Regions from separate parts of the Stenotrophomonas oleivorans genome, predicted to be linked through region 1. Evidence: riboswitches for the same ligand, from Rfam matches in the RefSeq annotation. Region 1 holds a riboswitch; the other holds the start of a gene.

The links. A riboswitch is a leader RNA that binds a small molecule or an ion and turns the genes downstream of it on or off. The one in region 1 is predicted to bind cobalamin.
Region 2: linked by a shared signal. The riboswitch ahead of btuB (TonB-dependent vitamin B12 receptor) and the one ahead of MG068_RS01005 (epoxyqueuosine reductase QueH) in region 1 are both predicted to bind cobalamin.

What each region holds. Positions count from the first base shown of each region.
Region 1 covers NZ_CP031167.1:220,217-229,466, reverse strand. The annotation lists gene MG068_RS01010 (patatin-like phospholipase family protein) at 1-1,549, opposite strand, end outside; cobalamin riboswitch at 1,704-1,918, shown strand; gene MG068_RS01005 (epoxyqueuosine reductase QueH) at 2,080-2,766, shown strand; gene pncA (bifunctional nicotinamidase/pyrazinamidase) at 2,822-3,448, shown strand; gene purU (formyltetrahydrofolate deformylase) at 3,736-4,587, opposite strand; gene MG068_RS00990 (LysR family transcriptional regulator) at 4,702-5,613, shown strand; gene MG068_RS00985 (NADH:flavin oxidoreductase/NADH oxidase) at 5,617-6,717, opposite strand; gene MG068_RS00980 (NAD-dependent protein deacetylase) at 6,831-7,637, opposite strand; gene MG068_RS00975 (acyl-CoA thioesterase) at 7,693-8,094, opposite strand; gene MG068_RS00970 (LysE family translocator) at 8,247-8,882, shown strand; gene MG068_RS00965 (ribonucleotide-diphosphate reductase subunit beta) at 9,072-9,250, opposite strand, start outside.
Region 2 covers NZ_CP031167.1:499,366-508,615, reverse strand. The annotation lists gene MG068_RS02365 (TfoX/Sxy family protein) at 1-212, shown strand, start outside; gene MG068_RS02360 (histidine phosphatase family protein) at 304-882, opposite strand; cobalamin riboswitch at 1,025-1,247, shown strand; gene btuB (TonB-dependent vitamin B12 receptor) at 1,363-3,204, shown strand; gene gph (phosphoglycolate phosphatase) at 3,346-4,002, opposite strand; gene MG068_RS02345 (class I SAM-dependent methyltransferase) at 4,068-4,859, opposite strand; gene MG068_RS02340 (LysR family transcriptional regulator) at 4,856-5,785, opposite strand; gene MG068_RS02335 (NAD(P)-dependent oxidoreductase) at 5,894-6,532, shown strand; gene MG068_RS02330 (MBL fold metallo-hydrolase) at 6,624-7,535, shown strand; gene dinB (DNA polymerase IV) at 7,701-8,795, opposite strand; gene fabA (3-hydroxyacyl-[acyl-carrier-protein] dehydratase FabA) at 8,987-9,250, shown strand, end outside.

The sequences.
Region 1 (9,250 bases):
GGTTCTCGAACGAGAACGAACAGAAGCGTGCACCGGCCAGGCTGCCCTTATCGGCAATGCGGGTCAGCACCTCCTGTGGCATGTCCAGGTTCATGCCGCCTTCGTCGCCCTGCAGGCTGACGTGCACGATGCGGTCGCGGTAGCCCGGTGCGCGCGCCTGCAGCAGGTCGCGCCAGTTCTGCATGGTCGCCACCACCGCGAACAGGAAACGGCCCAGTTCTGCGGCCGCCAGCGGCGTAGCGATCGACTGGTAGGTACGCTGCCAGCCGTGGCGGTTCTCGGTGGGCAGGAACACGGCGTGTTCCAGCGCCTGGCGGCCACTGCTGCCGTGGCTCACGTCTTCGGCGTGCTGCGGGTAGACCAGATTGATGGCGAAGGTCGGCCAGCGTGGCAACGCGGCATCGAACAGGTGGATCGGGAAGTTGCTGCTGATGCCACCATCGGAGAACCAGCAGATGCGGAAAGCGGTGATCACCGGGCCGCAGGTCTGCCCGGCACTGGTCAGCCCTTCCATGCTGTCGGCCACATTGTGCTCCTGGTCGGCCGCAGGTGCGGTCGGTTCGCAGCGACGCTCGCGGCGCGAGGGCTCATGCAACGGCACCGCGCTGATCAGCAGCGGGAAGCTCAGGCTCATGCGCGTGGCCACCAGCACCGGCAGCTTCGGGCCCTGCGGCAGGTGGTAGTACCGGCGCCCTTCCACCTCCAGTGGCGGGCCGGCCTGCGTCACCAGCCACTGCACCACGCTGGCCGGAAACAGCTGCTCGAACTCCTCGCGCAGGAACCAGAACTGCGCGCCGCCCAGCGGCAGCGTGCGCGGCTCATTGTGCGACACGCAGGTGGTGATCATCTGCAGGCTGATCGCATGCGGGCTGTCCGGCTCGCCGGCATAGCGCGGCGCATCGTGCAGATCGGCGAACGTGAGCGGTGCATCCAGCGGCTTGCCGGACAGCTGCTGCAGGCACTCGTGCAACCATTCGGTCAATGCCGGCGTGCGTGCATCGCGGCCGAGGCCGCTGCACAGGCCCAGCAGGTTACGGCGCGCCACCCGCGCTATCCGCAGCGCGGCACCGGCCACGCCGACACCGTACGCGCACAGCAGTGATGGCAGCAGCGTGGCGGCCACGCCGCTCCAACCGCCGCCCCACCAGCCCAGGCCGAGCAGCAGCGCCAGCGACACCAGCACCTCCAGTGGCGCAATCTCGAACACCGCGATGGCCAGGCATAGCAGCTTGTGTGGCAGGCGGGCATTGCCGGTCAGCACCACCAGCAACCGGTAGGCGGCGCGCGCGCCCCGTGCCGGCTGGAACAGGCTGTAGATGAAGCCGCGCCGCGACAGCTGCGCCGACACCGCCGACAGCCCGCCGTAGCCGGCATCGCCGGGCAGGTGCTCGCCGGCCTGCTGGCGGCGATCACCGCATGCCGCCGCGGCCGCTACGGCTGCAGCGATGGCGCCGGCCGAGGTGCCGCCGATGCTCTTGAAGCGATACTCGCGCGCCAGCGCCAGTACCGCATTGGGGTACACGATGCCGCTGGTGATGCCACCTTTCATGACCAGATCGCAGTACTTCGCCGCCACGAGCCACCTCCCGTCTGTCGGAGCCCAGTATGGCAAGAGGCGCTCTCACAGCCTGAGAAGCGAGCCACAGCCCTGCGCTTTCATTGGCCCTTGACCATTGGCCTCGACGCGTCCACCGTGGGCACGCCGAAGGTATCCCTGCCGTGGCATTGATGGCGGCAGGGATTTAAACGGGAATCCGGTGAAGGCGCCTCGCGCGCCCATTCCGGAGCTGCCCCGCAGCGGTGAATGGAAACGAATCCTGCCAACGGCACTGGGCTCACGCCTGGGAAGCGGCGGGTAGTAGGTGGGCTGCGGCCCGTGTCCATCAGCCCGAATACCGGCCCCGGCCGGGGGACACGACCGTCCCCTGACTCGACCTGGAATCTCCGCGGGGAGGTTGCCGGGGCCGTCGTTGTCCTGCGCGTGCAGGCGGTGCGGCCGCGTGCGTCCTGTTCACGGTTTCCGGCCAGACCTGTTCACCCACGCGCTGATGCATGGGCCACCGCCGTTGCCGGCGGTCCATGCGGTACCTGACGATGACCGAGCTCCAACGCCCCACCCTGTCCCTGCCCGAAAACGGCCAGCGCCTGCTGCTGCACTCGTGCTGCGCCCCCTGCTCCGGCGAAGTGATGGAGGCGATCACCGCCTCCGGGATCGACTACGCAATCTTCTTCTACAACCCCAACATCCACCCGGTGAAGGAATACGAGCTGCGCAAGCAGGAGAACATCCGCTTCGCCGAACAGCACGACATCCCGTTCATCGACTGCGACTACGACACCGACAATTGGTTCAGCCGTGCACGCGGCATGGAAAACGAGCCCGAGCGCGGCATCCGCTGCACGATGTGCTTCGACATGCGCTTCGAGCGCACTGCGCTGTACGCGCACGAGCACGGCTACGACACCATCAGTTCGTCGCTGGGCATCTCGCGCTGGAAGAACATGGCGCAGATCAACGACTGCGGCATCCGTGCCGCGTCGCGCTATGAAGGCCTGCAGTACTGGGACTACAACTGGCGCAAGGGCGGCGGTGCCAGCCGCATGATCGAGATCAGCAAGCGCGAGCAGTTCTACCAGCAGGAATACTGCGGCTGCGTGTACTCGCTGCGCGATGCCAACCGTCACCGCCGCGAGAATGGCCGCGAACGGATCAAGATCGGCCTGCTGTACTACGGGCAGGACGCTGAGACGCCGCAGGGCGATTGACGTGTGGGCATGGGGCGGCCACGCTGGTCGCCCCTTCTGCTGTACCGGAACTGCCATGACCGCCCTGCCCGCCGATGTCGCCCTGCTGGTGATCGACCTGCAGCCGGACTTCATGCCCGGTGGCGCGCTGGCCTGCGACCAAGGCGATGCGCTGGTGGCACCGATCGCCGATCTGCTGGCACAGCGCCGCTACCGCACCGTGGTGGCAACACAGGACTGGCACCCGGCCGACCATGCCTCGTTCGCCAGCCAGCACCCCGGCCAACGCCCCTTCGAGACCATCCTGCTGCACGCGCAGCCGCAGACCCTGTGGCCGGACCACTGCGTGCAGGGCAGCGCCGGTGCCGCGCTGCATCCGGGCGTGGACTGGACCGTGGCCGACCTGATCCTGCGCAAGGGCACGCGCCAACAGGTGGATTCATACAGCGCCTTCCGCGAGAACCATGGCCCCGATGGCGAGCGCCCGGCCACCGGCCTGGCCGGCTGGCTGCACGAACGCCGCATCCGCGAAGTGCACTTGTGCGGCCTGGCCCGCGACTACTGCGTGCTGTGGAGCGCGCAGGACGCGGTGAAGTCCGGCTTCCGGGTGAAATTCCTGTGGGAGCTGACCAAGCCGGTGACCGACGCCAACGACGCGATGGTGCGTGAAGCGCTGGGCAAGGCGGGGATTTCGATCGCCTGAGGCGTGACCGCCGGGCATGGCCCGGCGCTACCGCGCACGTCGCTTATGCCGCTTGCGCGCTCCTGCCCACGACAACACAATCGATTCATCCAGCCCCCTAACTACGCCCCCCTACAGATCACGGGACGGCCGAACCGGGGGCTTTTCATTGGATGAAATCAGGATTCGGTAGTGCCGGCCGCTGGCCGGCAACCTCGGGATCTCTGCAGTTGCCGGCCAGCGGCCGGCACTACCGGATAGCACCCGTGGTAGCGCCGGGCCATGCCCGGCGGACGCGGGATGGGCGATTACCGGAACACCACCGTTCGGTGCCCGTTGAGCAGGATGCGGTGCTCCACATGGCGGCGCACGGCGCGCGCCAGCACCAGCGATTCGGTATCGCTGCCCAGCCGCACCAGCTCGCGCGGCGCCATCGCGTGGTCCACGCGGGCCACGTCCTGTTCGATGATCGGGCCTTCGTCCAGATCCTCGGTGACGTAGTGCGCGGTGGCGCCGATGATCTTGACCCCGCGCGCGTGTGCCTGGTGGTACGGCTGCGCGCCCTTGAAGCTGGGCAGGAAGCTGTGGTGGATGTTGATCGCACGGCCGGCCAGCGCGCGGCACAGCGTGGGTGACAGGATCTGCATGTAGCGCGCCAGCACCACCAGATCGATGCGTTCGCGCTCGACCAGGTCGATGATCTGCTGTTGCTGCACCGCGCGCGTATCAGCGGTCACCGGCAGGTGGTGGAACGGCACTTGGTAGGACGCCGCCAGCGGCGCGAAGTCGGCGTGGTTGGACGCTACTGCGGCAATGTCCACCTTCAGCTGGCCGCTGTGGGCACGGAACAGCAGGTCGTTGAGGCAGTGCCCCTGCTTGCTGACCAGCACCAGCAGGCGTGCACGGCGGCGGCCATCATGCAGCTGCCAGTCCATGCCGAAGCCGGCGGCGAGCGTGGCCATGGCGGCGTGCACGGTCTCCAGCGGCAGGCCGGCATCGCGATCGAAATGCACGCGCAGGAAGAAGCGGCCGCTCTCCTCGTCGCCGAACTGCTGGGCGTCGAGAATGTTGCAGCCGTGGTCGAACAGCAGGCCGGATACGCGGTAGACGATGCCGGTACGGTCGGGACAGGACAGGGTGAGGATGGAATCGGGGCGCATCGCCCGAGTGTAGGGCAGCAGCCTGTCCTCGGGATCGATGGTCACCGATGCAACCGACCTGCTTGGTTCAGTCCCAAGCGATACTTGGGTTTCTCCATGGCAAGCTGGTCGGTCATGAACCTGTTGCAACTGATCCGCAGCTTCACCCGCACCGCAGAGACCGGCAGCATTGCCGCAGCGGCCCGCATCCTTGGCATCAGCGCCACCGCAGTCGGCCAGAACATCAACCGGCTGGAGGCGCATCTGGGCGTACGGTTGCTGAACCGAAGTACGCGCCAGCTGGCCCTCAGCGAGGCCGGCGCGCTGTACCTGGCGCAGGTGCGCCACATCGAAGCCGACCTGGCGCGCGCGCAGGCGATGGTCACCTCTGGTGACATCGAACCGGCCGGACCACTACGCATCGCCAGCAGCAGCGCGTTCGGTCGCCACGTACTTGCCCCCTTGCTGCCTTCGCTGCAGCAGCGCTACCCGCAACTGCAGCTGGAGCTGCGCCTGACTGACCGCGCCGTGCAGCACGGCCCGGAAGCGGTGGATGCCAGCATCCGCATCGGTGCACAGCTGGAGGACGGGGTCGTCGCACGGCAGCTGGCGCGCGTGCCGTTCGTGTTCTGCGCCTCGCCGGCCTACCTGAAGGCACACGGCACCCCGCAGCAACCCTCCGAGCTGAGCGGCCATCGCGGGCTGCTGCACCGCTTCCCCACCGATGGCCGGCCGCTGCGCTGGGGCCTGCTGAAGGATGGCCAGCGCGTGGACGCCGCACTGCCGCCGAGCATGGTCTGCGATGACATCGATGCGCTGGCGACGCTGGCCGCAGCCGGTGCCGGCATCACCCGGCTGGCCGCATTCGTGGCAGAGCCGTACCTGCGCGATGGCCGCCTGCAGGCAGTGTTCGGCGCCGACACTGCATGGCGCCCGGAGCCGATGGAGGTCTATTTCTGCGTCAGCGACCGCCGCGATTTCACTGCCAAGATCCGCGCGCTGTTCGAGCACCTGCAGGCCGGCATGGCGCCGGCCTGGCGGGTGTGAACCTCAGCGCGTCTTGAACACGCCGCGCGCATCGCGCGGCTCGCAGCGCAGGTACTGCGGAGCCGGTTCCACGCTGTCGCGCAATGCGGCGGCAGCATGCCACGGCCAGCGCGGGTCGTAGAGGATGCCGCGCGCCAGGGCTACCGCATCGGCGTGGCGATGGCGCAGGATCGATTCGGCCTGCTCCGGTTCGGTGATCATGCCCACGGCGATGACCGGCATGCGCACCTTGGACTTGATCGCCGCCGCGAACGGCACCTGATAGCCCGGGCCGACGGTGATCTTCTGGCGCTCGTCCAGGCCACCGCTGGAGACATGCAGGAAGTTGCAGCCGCGCGCGTCCATCACCTGCGCCAGCGCTTCGCTCTGCACCAGATCCCAGCCGCCATCGACCCAGTCGCTGGCGGAGATGCGCACGCCCACCGCGACCTTGTCGGACACTGCCGCACGCACCGCATCGAAAACCTCCACCAGCAGGCGCAGGCGGTTCGGCAACGAGCCACCGTAGCCATCGGTGCGGCGGTTGCTCAGCGGCGACAGGAACTGGTGCAGCAGGTAACCGTGCGCGGCATGCAGCTCGATCAGCTCGAAGCCCAGGCGCTCGGCGCGCACCGCACTGGCAGCGAAGGCGGCGATGACCTCGGCGATGCCGGCCTCGTCCAGTTCCTGCGGTGCCGGATCGGCGGCATGGAACGGCAGCGGCGACGGCGCCACGGTGGCCCAGCCACGCGCATCGTCGGCCGGCAACTGGCCACCACCGTCCCACGGACGCTTCACCGAGGCCTTGCGGCCGGCGTGGCCCAACTGGATGCCCAGCGGCATCGGCGACCAGCGCCGGACGCTGGCCAGCACCTGTGCCAGCGCGGCCTCGGTGCCGTCATCCCACAGGCCCAGGTCGGCCCAGCTGATGCGGCCGCGCGGCTCGACCGCGGTGGCTTCCAGGATCAGCAGGCCGGCACCGGACTGCGCCAGGTTGCCCAGATGCATGGCGTGCCAGTCGCTGGCGCGACCGTCTTCGGCGGAGTACTGGCACATCGGCGCGATGACGATGCGGTTGGACAGGGTCAGGGGGCCGAACGAGATCGGCGAAAACAGCTGGCTCAAGACGGTGATGAACGACGTAGGGGGTGCGTATTGCACCGCCGCACGGCCTGCGAATCAACCGTCTGGATGGATCGCTGTTTCGCGGTGGGCGTGCAGCCGAGCGTGTGCTCGGCTCAGGACGAAGCCCACGCGGCCAGCGCCTCGGCGCAGTCCCGTTCATCCTTGAACTGCAGCAGGTCGTCGGCGCGGGTGCGGCCACGGTTCAACGCCGCCACCGGCAGCCCTGCCCTGGCCGCCGCCTGCACGAAGCGGAAGCCGGAATAGACCATCAGCGATGAACCCACCACCAGCACGGCGTCGGCCTGCTGCAGGTGCTCCTGCACCGCCTGCACGCGCTCCCGCGGCACGTTTTCGCCGAAGAACACCACATCCGGCTTCAACACGCTGCCGCAATGCGGGCACTCGGGCACCACGAACGCGGAGAAATCGGTCTCCAGATCGGCATCACCATCGGGCGCGATGCCTGCCTCCAGCGCGTCCCAGCCGGGATTGGCGTCCAGCAGGCGCTGCTGGAAATCCTCGCGGCCGCTGCGACGCTCGCAACCCATGCAGCGCACCAGATCCAGGCGGCCATGCAGGTCGATCACGTTGTGGCTGCCGGCACGCTGGTGCAGGCCGTCCACGTTCTGGGTCAGCAGCACCTGCAGCTTGCCTCGGCTTTCCAGCGCGGCCAGGGCCTGGTGGGTGCCGTTGGGCCGGGCCAGGCCGAAGCGCGGCCAGCCGAGCAGGCTGCGCGCCCAGTAGCGCTGGCGGGTGGCCGCCTCGCCCATGAAGGCCTGGTAGGTCACCGGCGGCGTGCGTTTCCACTGGCCGTCGGCATCCCGGTAATCGGGAATGCCCGAGGCGGTGCTGCAGCCGGCGCCGGTCAGCACGAACAGGCGCTGGGCACGGTCGATGAAGTCGGTCAGTGGCAGGGTCATGGCTGCCAGATGGGGGCGCGGTGGCGCCCCCGCAAGCGCCGGTCCGTTGGCCGGGTCAGGCCGCCGGCAGCGGCGGTACCGCGATCGGGTGGCCTTCCTCGTCCAGCGCGATCATCACGAAGTGGCCGCGGGTGCACAGCTTGCGCTCGCCGCTGTGCAGGTCTTCGGCGACCAGTTCCACCTCCACCTTCATCGAGCTGCGGCCGACTTCGACGATGCGGCCGATGGTTTCCACCATCTGGCCGATGCGGATCGGCAGCTTGAAGTCGACCTGGTCGCTGCGCGCGGTCACCACGGTGCGGCGCGAGTAACGGGCGGCGGCCAGGAAGGCGGCCTTGTCCATCCACGCCAGCGCCTGGCCACCGAACAGGGTGCCAAGGTGGTTGGTGTGGTTGGGAAAGACGATTTCGGCCATGCGCACTTCGGTGGGCGGCACGGTCTCGGGGATGGGGGTCATTGGGGGGCTTCGGTGTGGGGTGCTGCGGATTCTAAGCGACCGGCGTGATGGCCATCGGAATGCACGTGCAACGGTCACCCGGCAGCGGTGCCTGCGCAGGCCGCGTTTGCGGCAGGCGTTACACTGCGCCACGCCCACTGCCAGGACCGCCCATGCCCGCCACTTCTGACCTGCTGGCCTTCGCGCTGGTTTCACTGGCCATGGTGCTCACGCCCGGGCCGAACATGATCTACCTGATCTCACGCTCGATCTGCCAGGGGCCGATGGCAGGCCTGATCTCGCTGGGCGGGGTGGCGCTGGGCTTCGTGTTCTACATGCTGTGTGCGGCACTGGGCATCACCGCCCTGCTGATGACCGTGCCGTTCGCCTACGACGCGCTGCGCATCGGCGGCGCGCTGTACCTGCTGTACCTGGCCTGGCAGGCGCTCAAGCCGGGTGGCCGTTCGCCGTTCGCGGTGCGCGAACTGCCGCAGGACAGCCCGCGCAAACTGTTCACGATGGGCTTCCTGACCAACCTGCTGAACCCGAAAGTGGCGGTGATGTACCTGTCGCTGCTGCCGCAGTTCCTGCATCCGGACGGCGAGGGCAGTGTGCTGATGCAGTCGATCGTGCTGGGCTCCACCCAGATCGCGGTGAGTGTGACCGTGAACGGCATGATTGCGCTGACCGCTGGCAGCATCGCCGGTTTCCTGGCCGCGCGCCCGACCTGGCAGGTGGTACAGCGCTGGCTGATGGGCACGGTGCTGGCCGGGCTGGCGGTACGCATGGCGGTGGAAGGGCGACGCTGATTGTAGAGTCGAGCTTGCTCGACTGCTTTGCGCGAACGGCAGTCGAGCAAGCTCGACTCTACACAGGCCCGCGTGCAGCATGACGGCCGGTAGCACCAGGCAGGCTCCGCCGGACATGGCCCGGCGCTACCAACAAGAAACCCCGGCGCTGGCCGGGGTTTCTCGTTGCGACAGATCTGACCGGTTCGATCAGAAGTTCATGTCGAAGGCGACTTCGCCCTGCACGCCGACCTGGTAGGCCGAGACGCGGCGTTCGAAGAAGTTGGTCAGCTCCTGCACGTCCTGCAGTTCCATGAACGGCAGCGGGTTGCGCACGTTGTACTTCTTTTCCATGCCCAGCTTGGCGAAGTGCTGGTCGGCACAGTGCT
Region 2 (9,250 bases), 280 kb from region 1:
TGCTCTATTCACTGGAAGGCGCGTTGCTGGACTGCCATTGGCAGGAACTGAGCGAGCCGCAGCGTGAGGCGCTGGTGCAGGATTACGAAGCGCGCATCGCTGCGCATCCGCTGAAGGCGGCCGGCCCCGCTTCGGGCCCGGTGCATGAGCAGCGCTTCGATGCTGACGACGACGCTGAGGACAGCGTGGCCGAGCGCGCGGACGAGGATTGAGGCCTCCGCGTTCCTGGGGATGCCGGCCAGCGGCCGGCACTACCACTGTGATGCGGGATCGGTAGCGCCGGGTCATGCCCGGCGAGTGCGGTCAGGGCTGCTGCAGCTCCAGCAGTTCGCCCACCAGCCCGACCTCGCCGCGCTCCAGCCACACCCGCAGGCGTGTGCCGTGGTCAATACGCAGGGCCCAGCACAGCGACATCGGCAGGCCGCAGACCTGCGACAGCACCATGCGCAGCGGGCCGCCGTGGCTGACCACCAGCGTCGGTACCGGATCGTCATCATCAAGCAGGCGATCCAGCGCGCGCGCGATGCGCCGCTCGAAGTGGCCCCAGCTTTCGCCGTTCGGCGGCGGGAATGCATGCGGGTCGGCATGGAAGGCCGCCAATGCGTCCTCCGGCAGGTCGAACAGCGACTGCCCGTCCCAATCGCCGAAATCCAGCTCTTCCCATTCCTCGTCCGCTTCCACGTCCAGCCCACGCGGCGTGGCCAGGGCCATCGCCGTGTGCAGCGAGCGCAGCCGTGGCGAACTGATCACCCGCTCCCAGGGCTGCGCAGCGTAGGCGTCGACCAGTTCCTGCGGCAGGCGGGCCAGCTGCGGTGGATCACTGCGGCCATCGAGGAACTCATCGCGACCGTTGCCGGCATGGCGGACCAGGTCGAGGATCATGCGTGCGTCCTGTACAGGCAACGCGGGAACAGCGGAAAACGGGCGGACATCGGCAACGGCACCACGGGATCGAGGGACCATTCTAAGGGCACAGCAAAGGCAGTCGAGCAGGCTCGACGCTACGGGCCGCCTGCGATGCCGTAGACTGCGCGCACTTCCAGGTGACCTGCGGCCACGGCCGGCAGGTTGAAACGGGAAGCCGGTGACGCGTGGATCCACGCCAGGCCGGCGCTGCCCCCGCAACGGTAAGCACGTCAGTTCCAGGCAACAACGCCACTGTGCCGCAGGCATGGGAAGGCGCCTGGACGGTGGCCTCGCGCCACCCGGCGGCAAGCCCGGAGACCGGCCAGGAAGCCTCAGGTCGCGATGCGGTGGGCATGGCGCTGGATGACCGCAGCCTGCGCTGCGGCGTCGGCGCATGCCTGCCTTCGCGGCTCCTCCCCTTCGCCACGCGGGCGTGCGTGGCACTTGGAGTCCCCCATGAAGCTGCAGTCCCGAATGCTGTCCCTGGCCGTGCTGGCCGCCCTGCCCGCGCTGGTCCAGGCCGCCGATGACACCACCGCGCTCGACCAGATCCTGGTCACCGCCACCCGCACCCCGATCTCCCTGCAGGACAGCATCGCGCCAGCGCAGGTGATCGACCGCGCGCAGATCGAATCCAGCCAGGCCACCTCGCTGCAGGAGCTGCTGCGCGGCCGTGCCGGCATCAACCTGACCAATGCCGGCGGCCTCGGCAAGCAGAGCTCGCTGTTCCTGCGCGGCACCAACTCGGGCCACACCGTAGTGCTGGTCGATGGCGTGCGCATCAACAGTGCCGACCTCGGCCTGGCCATGTACCAGGACCTGCCGCTGGCGCAGATCGAGCGCGTGGAAATCGTGCGCGGCCCGCAGTCCAGCCTGTACGGCGCCGACGCCATCGGTGGCGTGATCCAGATCTTCACGCGCCGCAACCAGGGTGATTTCGCTCCGCACTTCCAGCTCGGTGGCGGCAGCAACGGCCTGCGCGAAGCCAGCGGCGGCATCGGTGGTGGCACCGAACGCGGCTGGTTCGGCGCCGACATCGCCTACCAGCATTCCGATGGCATCGATGCCTGCCGTGGCTCGGCGACGCTGTTCACCGGTTGCTTCGCCGACGAACCCGACCGCGACGGCTACCGCAACCTGTCCAAGAGCCTGCGTGGCGGCTACACCTTCAACGACCAGTGGAACGTGGAAGGCAGCGCGCTGCGCGCCGACGGCAAGAACCACTACGACGGTTACTACAACTATTCGGAAACCCGCCAGCAGGTGCTCGCTGGCAAAGTGCGCTACACCCCGTCTGAACGCCTGGCATTCACCGCCAACGTCGGCCGCAGTGACAACGAGTCGGACAACTTCGGCGCACCGGGGGTGTTCGGCAGCGCCCAGACCCATCGTGACAGCGCCTCGCTGCAGGGCGACTTCGGCGTGGCCGAGGGCCAGCTGCTGAGTGCAGGCGTGGATTGGAGCGAAGACAACCTGGATGGCAGCAGCGCGGGCTACCTCGTCGACAGCCGTCGCAACACCGGCGTGTTCGTGCAGTATCAGGGCCGCTTCGGCCGCCACCAGCTGCAGGCCAGCGTACGCAACGACGACAACCAGCAATTCGGCAACCACGCCACCGGCAGTCTCGGCTGGGCGATGCAGCTGGACCACGGCCTGCGCGTCAACGCCAGCTACGGCACCGCGTTCAAGGCACCGACCTTCAGCGACCTGTACGACCCGTGGAGCGGCGTGCCAACGTTGAACCCGGAGAAGTCGAAGAGTGCCAACCTCGGTGTTTCGCAGCAGGGCCAGGGCTGGCATTGGGGCCTGGACGTCTACGAGACCCGCATCGATGACCTCATCACCTACGATGCGTCCACGATGAAAATGCAGCAGGTGGAGAAGGCGCGCATCCGTGGTGCCGAGCTGACCGGTGGCGTGCTGTTGGCCGGCTTCGACATCAACGCGCAGCTGAGCTACACCGATCCGCGCAACCGCACCCATGGCAGCACCCAGTTCGACAACTGGCTGCCGCGCCGTGCACAGCAGACCGCACGCCTGGACGTCGACCGCCGCTTCGGCGATTTCCGCGCCGGCCTGACCGTGCAGGGTGCGGGCAAGCGCTATGACGATGCGGCCAACGCAGTGAAGGTCGGCGGCTACGGCACGCTGGACCTGCGCGCGGAGTACGCGCTGACGCCGGAGTGGTCGCTACTGGCCCGTGCCGCCAACGTGTTCGATCGCCGCTACGAGACGGTGGCGTGGTTCAACCAGCCCGGCCGCGAGTACCAGCTGAGCGTGCGTTACCAGCCGAAGTGAGCGCGACGGTCATGGTAGTGCCGGCCGCTGGCCGGCAACATCATGACCTTCGGCAGCGCATCCCGGGTTGCCGGCCAGCGGCCGGCACTACCCATTGCGTCGGCCCGGGTTACCGGCCAGCGACCAGGGATGTCCGTTGCCTCAGCCCTGCAACCCCGGCAGTTCACGCAGGTCGTCGATCACCGCCACCGCCTGTGCGGTGGCCAGGTCCAGGCCACGCGGGTAGCCGTAACGCACCAGCGCGATCGGCATCCCTGCATCTTCGGCGGCGCGGTAGTCGGTCAGCGAGTCACCCACCATCAGGCAGGCGTCGATCGGCAGCCCGAAGTGCGCAGCGATATGCCGCAGCGGCTCACCGCTGGGCTTGCGCTGCGGCAGCGAATCACCACCCAGCACCAGCGCGAACGCATCACCGATGCCCAGGTGCTGCAGCAGCGGCGGCACCAGCGCTTCGGGCTTGTTGGTGCAGATCGCCAGCGGCACATGGCGTGCACGCAGCTGCGTCAGCGCTTCGGCCACGCCGTCGAACAGGCGCGGGCTGCGCAGCAGGCACTCACGGTAGTGCACCATGAACACCGGCATCACCTCGGCCAGGTCCACCTCGCGGCCGGCGGCCTGCACGGCCTGCTCGACCAGGCGGCGCACACCGTCGCCGATCCAACCGAGCACCGTGGTTTCCGGCACGCGTGCCAGGCCGATGTCTTCCAGCGTGCGGTTCAGTGCTTCGGCAATATCGGCAGCGCTGTCGACCAGCGTGCCATCGAGGTCGAACACGACCAGCGGATAGGGATACGACAAGGGAACGGCACCTGTGCGACGTGGGGCCGTCCATTGTACGCCGCAGTATTTTGGGCAGGCCTGCCTCAACCGATCCGGCGCGCGCGGGTAGCCAGGTAGGTGGGCAGATAGCGGTCGATCAGGAAGCGCGGCTGCGGCTGCCAGTCTTCCATGAAGCGATCGATGACGAAGCCGGCATCCAGCTGTCCACCGATCAGTTCGGTCAGGCTGTGGCCGAAGGTCAGCGCATCGCCCCGCGCCAGCTTCGCCTCGCGCTCGGCCGGTGGCAGGTCTTCCAGGTCCGAATAGGGAATGGCGTACTGCGGCCGGATCAGGCCCTGTGCATCCAGCTGCGGATCGCGCGCACCGACGAACAGCACCGGGTTGTAGAAGCTGGCCATCAGCATGCCATCACGCGCCAGCACGCGGCGGCATTCGGTCCACACCGGGCGCACATCGGGCACATACAGGTTGGAGATCGGGTGGAACACCACATCGAAGCTGTCGTTGGCAAACACGTGCAGATCGCGCATGTCGCCCTGCACGGTGCGCAGCTGCAGGCCATCGCGCGCGGCGACCCTGCGGTCCTGTTCCAGCTGCCCGTCGGAGAGATCGAACACGGTGACGTCAGCGCCCGCAGCGGCCAGCACCGGTGCCTGCTGGCCACCGCCTGAGGCCAGGCACAGGATGCGACGGCCGCGCACATCACCCATCCAGTCCAGTGGCAACGCGCGGGGCGTCAGGTGCACCTGCCAGCGGCCTTCGCGCGCGGCGGCAATCGTTGAACTTTCCACCGGGCGCGACCATTCGCGCACTTCGCTGGCCTGGCGGTCCCAGGCAGCACGGTTGTGGTCGATCAAGGCCTGTCCATGGTTCATGTGTTCTCCTTGCCCGGTGGGCGCCAATCCAGATCCTGGAAGGCCGGGCTGGCGAAACACTCGCCCAGGAAATCCAGGAATCGCCGCATGATAGCGGGCTGCTGGCGCCGTGACGCGTACACGGCATGAATGCCGAGTTCGTCCAGGCTGAATTCGGGCAGCAATTCGATCAGCTCGCCACTGCGCAGCAGCGGCGCCACCTGGTAGGTCGGCAGCATGGCGATGCCGGCACCGGCGCGCACCGCCTCCAGCAGCAGCGAGGCCTCGTTGGCGCTGATGTTGCCACCCACCGCCACCGACAGCGAACGACCGTCGCGGTGCAGCTGCCACAGGCTCTTGCCGACGTAGTGGTGGGTCAGGCAGTTGTGCGCGGCCAGGTGCTCGGGAGCGGTCGGTGTGCCACGCGCCTGCAGGTAGGACGGCGTCGCGCACAGCACCGAACGGCAGGTGGCCAGCCGCCGCGCGATCAGGCTCGGGTCGATCTGGCGGGCGATGCGCACCGCCAGATCCACGCGCTCTTCCACCAGGTTCACCGTGCGGTCGACCAGCAGCAGCTCGATGCGCGCCGCCGGATGGCGCGCGACGAAGCCAGCCACCGCCCGTGCCAGATGGCTCTGCCCGAACGAGACGCTGCAGGTCACCCGCAACGTGCCATGCGGCTCGGGATCATCGCTGGCCAGTTCGCCCTGCAGTTCTTCACCGATCGCCAGCATCTGCCGGAAGCGCGCCAGTGCCGCCTCTCCAGGACCGGTCAGGCTGACCCGGCGCGTGGTCCGGTGCAGCAGCCGTGCGCCCAGCCAGCCCTCGACCTCGGCCAGGTAGCGGCTGACCATCGCCCGCGACATGTCCAGCACCTCGGCGGCGGCGGTGAGGCTGCCGCGCTCGGCCACCTCGACGAAGACGGTCATGGCGGTCAATCGGTCCATATGCTCGATCCATGCAACAAACAAGCGCGTTATACGCTGTTTTTCGATCAACTGCAGCAGCCTAGAGTGGCCCCGTTCCCACCCCACACCGCCCCACGGAGTCCTGCCATGAAGATCGCCCTCGTTGGTTCCACCGGCAACATCGGCCGCCAGATCGCCCGCCACGCGCTGGCCCGCGGCCACGAACTCACTGTCATCGTACGCAGCGCGCAGGACCTCCCGGCCGAGCTGGCCGGTGCCCATCCGGTGATCGCCTCGCTGGATGACCAGGACGCGCTGGTTGCCGCCATCACCGGCCACGACGTGCTGGCCAGTGCCTACGGCCCGCGCCCGGGCGATGACATCGGCCGCGTCGGCGAGGTCGCCGCGCAGCTGGCCGCCGCCGCACGCAAGGCCGGCGTGCCCCGCCTGGTGGTGGTCGGTGGCGCCGGCAGCCTCGAAGTCGCACCCGGCGTGCAGCTGGTCGATACCCCCACCTTCCCGGAGGCCTACAAGCCGTACGCACTGGCCCACCGTGAGGCGTTCAACCGCCTGCAGGCGGTGGATGACCTGGACTGGACCTTCTTCTCGCCGGCCGCCGAAATCGGCCCGGGTGAAGAGCGCGGCCAGTACCGCGTACAGCCCAAGGCCTTCCTGGCTGATGCCAGCGGGCACAGCCGCATCAGCTACGCCGACTACGGCGCGGCGTTCGTCGCCGAGCTGGAAGCGCACGCGTATCCGAAGCAGATCATCACCGCGGCGTATTGATCCACGTGCGTCCCTTGCAGCGCCGAGCCCGCGCCCGGCGCTGCGCGAACCTGCAGCCGGGCATTGGCTCGGCTCTACACAAGGAATTCCGATGCGTACCGCTGCCCTGCTGCTTCCCCTCGCCCTGGCCGCCACCTTCACCAGTGCGCCGCTGCTGGCCGCGCCGGCCACCGCAGCGCCGGCCACGGCGACGAAATCCCAGCTGCACCTGCAGACCTTCGATCCCGGCCCGCAGGCGATGTTCTCGGTATCCTCGGTGCTGATCGAAGGCCGCCACGACGCGATCCTGGTCAATACGCAGTTTGGTGCCAGTGACGCGCGCAAGCTGGTCGAGCTGATCCGCGCCAGCGGCAAGCAGCTGACCACCATCTACATCAGCCACGGCGATCCGGACTACTACTTCGGCCTGGCCACGCTGCAGGACGCGTTCCCGCAGGCGCGCATCGTCGCCACTGCGCAGACCGTCGCCCACATCCAGCAGACCCAGGCCGGCAAGCTGGCCTACTGGGGACCGAAGATGGGCGCCGACGTGCCGGCGCGCATCGTGGTGCCGCAGGTGCTGGACGGCGATGCCCTGCAACTGGAAGGCCAGCGCCTGCCGCTGATCGGCCTCGATGGCCCGACCCCGGACCGCACGGTGCTGTGGGTGCCGTCGCTGCGCGCGATCGTCGGTGGTATTCCGGTGGTGGCGGGCGAACACGTGTGGATGGCCGACACGCAGACGCCGAAGTCACATGCCGACTGGCTGCAGACCCTGCAGCGGCTGCAGGCACTGAAGCCGAAGGTGGTAGTGCCGGGGCACTACGCGCCGGGCGCGGCGCTGGATGCCAGTGCGCTGCGCTTCACCGCGGACTACATCCGCGCGTTCGATGCGGAGGCGGCAAAGGCCAAGGACAGTGCGGCGCTGATGAAGGCGATGCAGGCGCGCTACCCGAAGCTGGACGGCGTGGCATCGCTGGAACTGAGTGCGAAGGTGGCCAAGGGCGAGATGCAGTGGCCATGAGGTAGGCGGTTTTCTTTTGCAGGGCTGCGCCCTGCACCTGCAGAGGCAACAGCAACAGCCGAAGCAACAGCAACAGCTGCCTATCTGTGGGATGGCATGTCTCCGCAACCTGTCTGGATGGCATGACCTGCTCTTGGTAGGTGTCGACCTTGGTCGACACGAAGATCAGCTACGTGGGGACTCGTTCGGCCCGTGCTCGAACAATTCGCCCTGCACCATCGGTTCCTTTTCGCGGAAGCCGCCCAGCCCGACGCCGACCAGGCGGTAACGTGTCTCCGCCGGCAGGTCGACGCGGGCGCGCAGGGCCAGGGCGATGTCGCGCAGTTCTTCCATCGATTCCGGCGGGCGCTCCGGGGTGAAACTGCGGGTGAGGATGCGGAACTGCGCGGTCTTCAGTTTCAGCACCACGGTATGGCCGACGCGTTCGGTCTTGCGGGTGGCGTTCCAGGTCTTCTCCGCCAGCTGCACGATGGCCTCACCCAGATCTTCCAGCGGCAGATCCTCGGCGAAGGTGTCTTCGGAGGAAATCGACTGCACCTGCTGGTCCGGCTCCACCGGCCGCTCGTCGATGCCGCGTGCGCGGTTGTATAGGCTGCGGCCGAAACTGCCGAACGCCTCTTCCAGGTCGATCAGTGCCCACTGCCGCAGGTCGCCGCAGGTGACGATGCCGCGCGCGGCCAGCTTGCCTTCCATCACCTTGCCGACGCCGGGCACGCGGTTCACCGGCAATGGCAGCAGGAAGGCGTCCACCCGCTGCGGTGGAATCACGAACTGGCCGTCGGGCTTGCGCCAGTCCGAAGCGATCTTGGCCAGGAACTTGTTCGGCGCGATCCCGGCTGAAGCGGTCAGGTTCGTCTCCTCGCGGATCTGCGCGCGGATGGTGCGGGCGATGTCGGTGGCCAGTTCGATGCCACTCTTCGGCTCGGTCACGTCCAGGTAGGCCTCGTCCAGCGACAGCGGCTCGACCAGGTCGGTATGGCGCAGGAAGATCGCGCGTACCTGTTGTGACACCGCCTTGTAACGCGCGAAGTCCGGCGGCACGAAGATCGCGTCCGGGCACAGGCGCTCGGCACGCACGGCAGGCATCGCCGAACGCACGCCAAACACGCGTGCCTCGTACGAGGCCGCGCACACCACCGAGCGTGCACCACGCCATGCCACAACCACTGGTTTGCCGCGCAGTGACGGATCGTCGCGCTGCTCCACCGACGCGTAGAACGCGTCCATGTCGACGTGGATGATCTTGCGCAGTCGGGTCATGTCAGGCGGAAAGGGCGGGGGCGTGCCGAACGGGCCACACGCCGAAGTATGGTCGTTGCACATCAACAGGATGCGCGTATTCCATTGAAAACACTACGGTTGCGTACGGTTGAAATGTTTGATCGGCGCAGTTTCCACGGGCATCCTCGAGCGCTTGTTTCCCTGTTTCCCCGCTTCCAGGATTGTGCTTCATGACCCGTCTCCACGCGTTCAACCGCGAACAGCTGCTGGCCAGCGCACGCGGTGAACTGTTCGGCACCGCCGCCGGCCGTTTGCCCAACGATCCGATGCTGATGTTCGACCGCATCACCGACATCCGCGAGGACGGCGGACCGCATGGCAAGGGCATGGTACGCGCCGAACTGGATATCCGCCCGGACCTGTGGTTCTTCGGCTGCCACTTCATCGGCGACCCGGTGATGCCCGGCTGCCTCGGCCTGGATGCCATGTGGCAG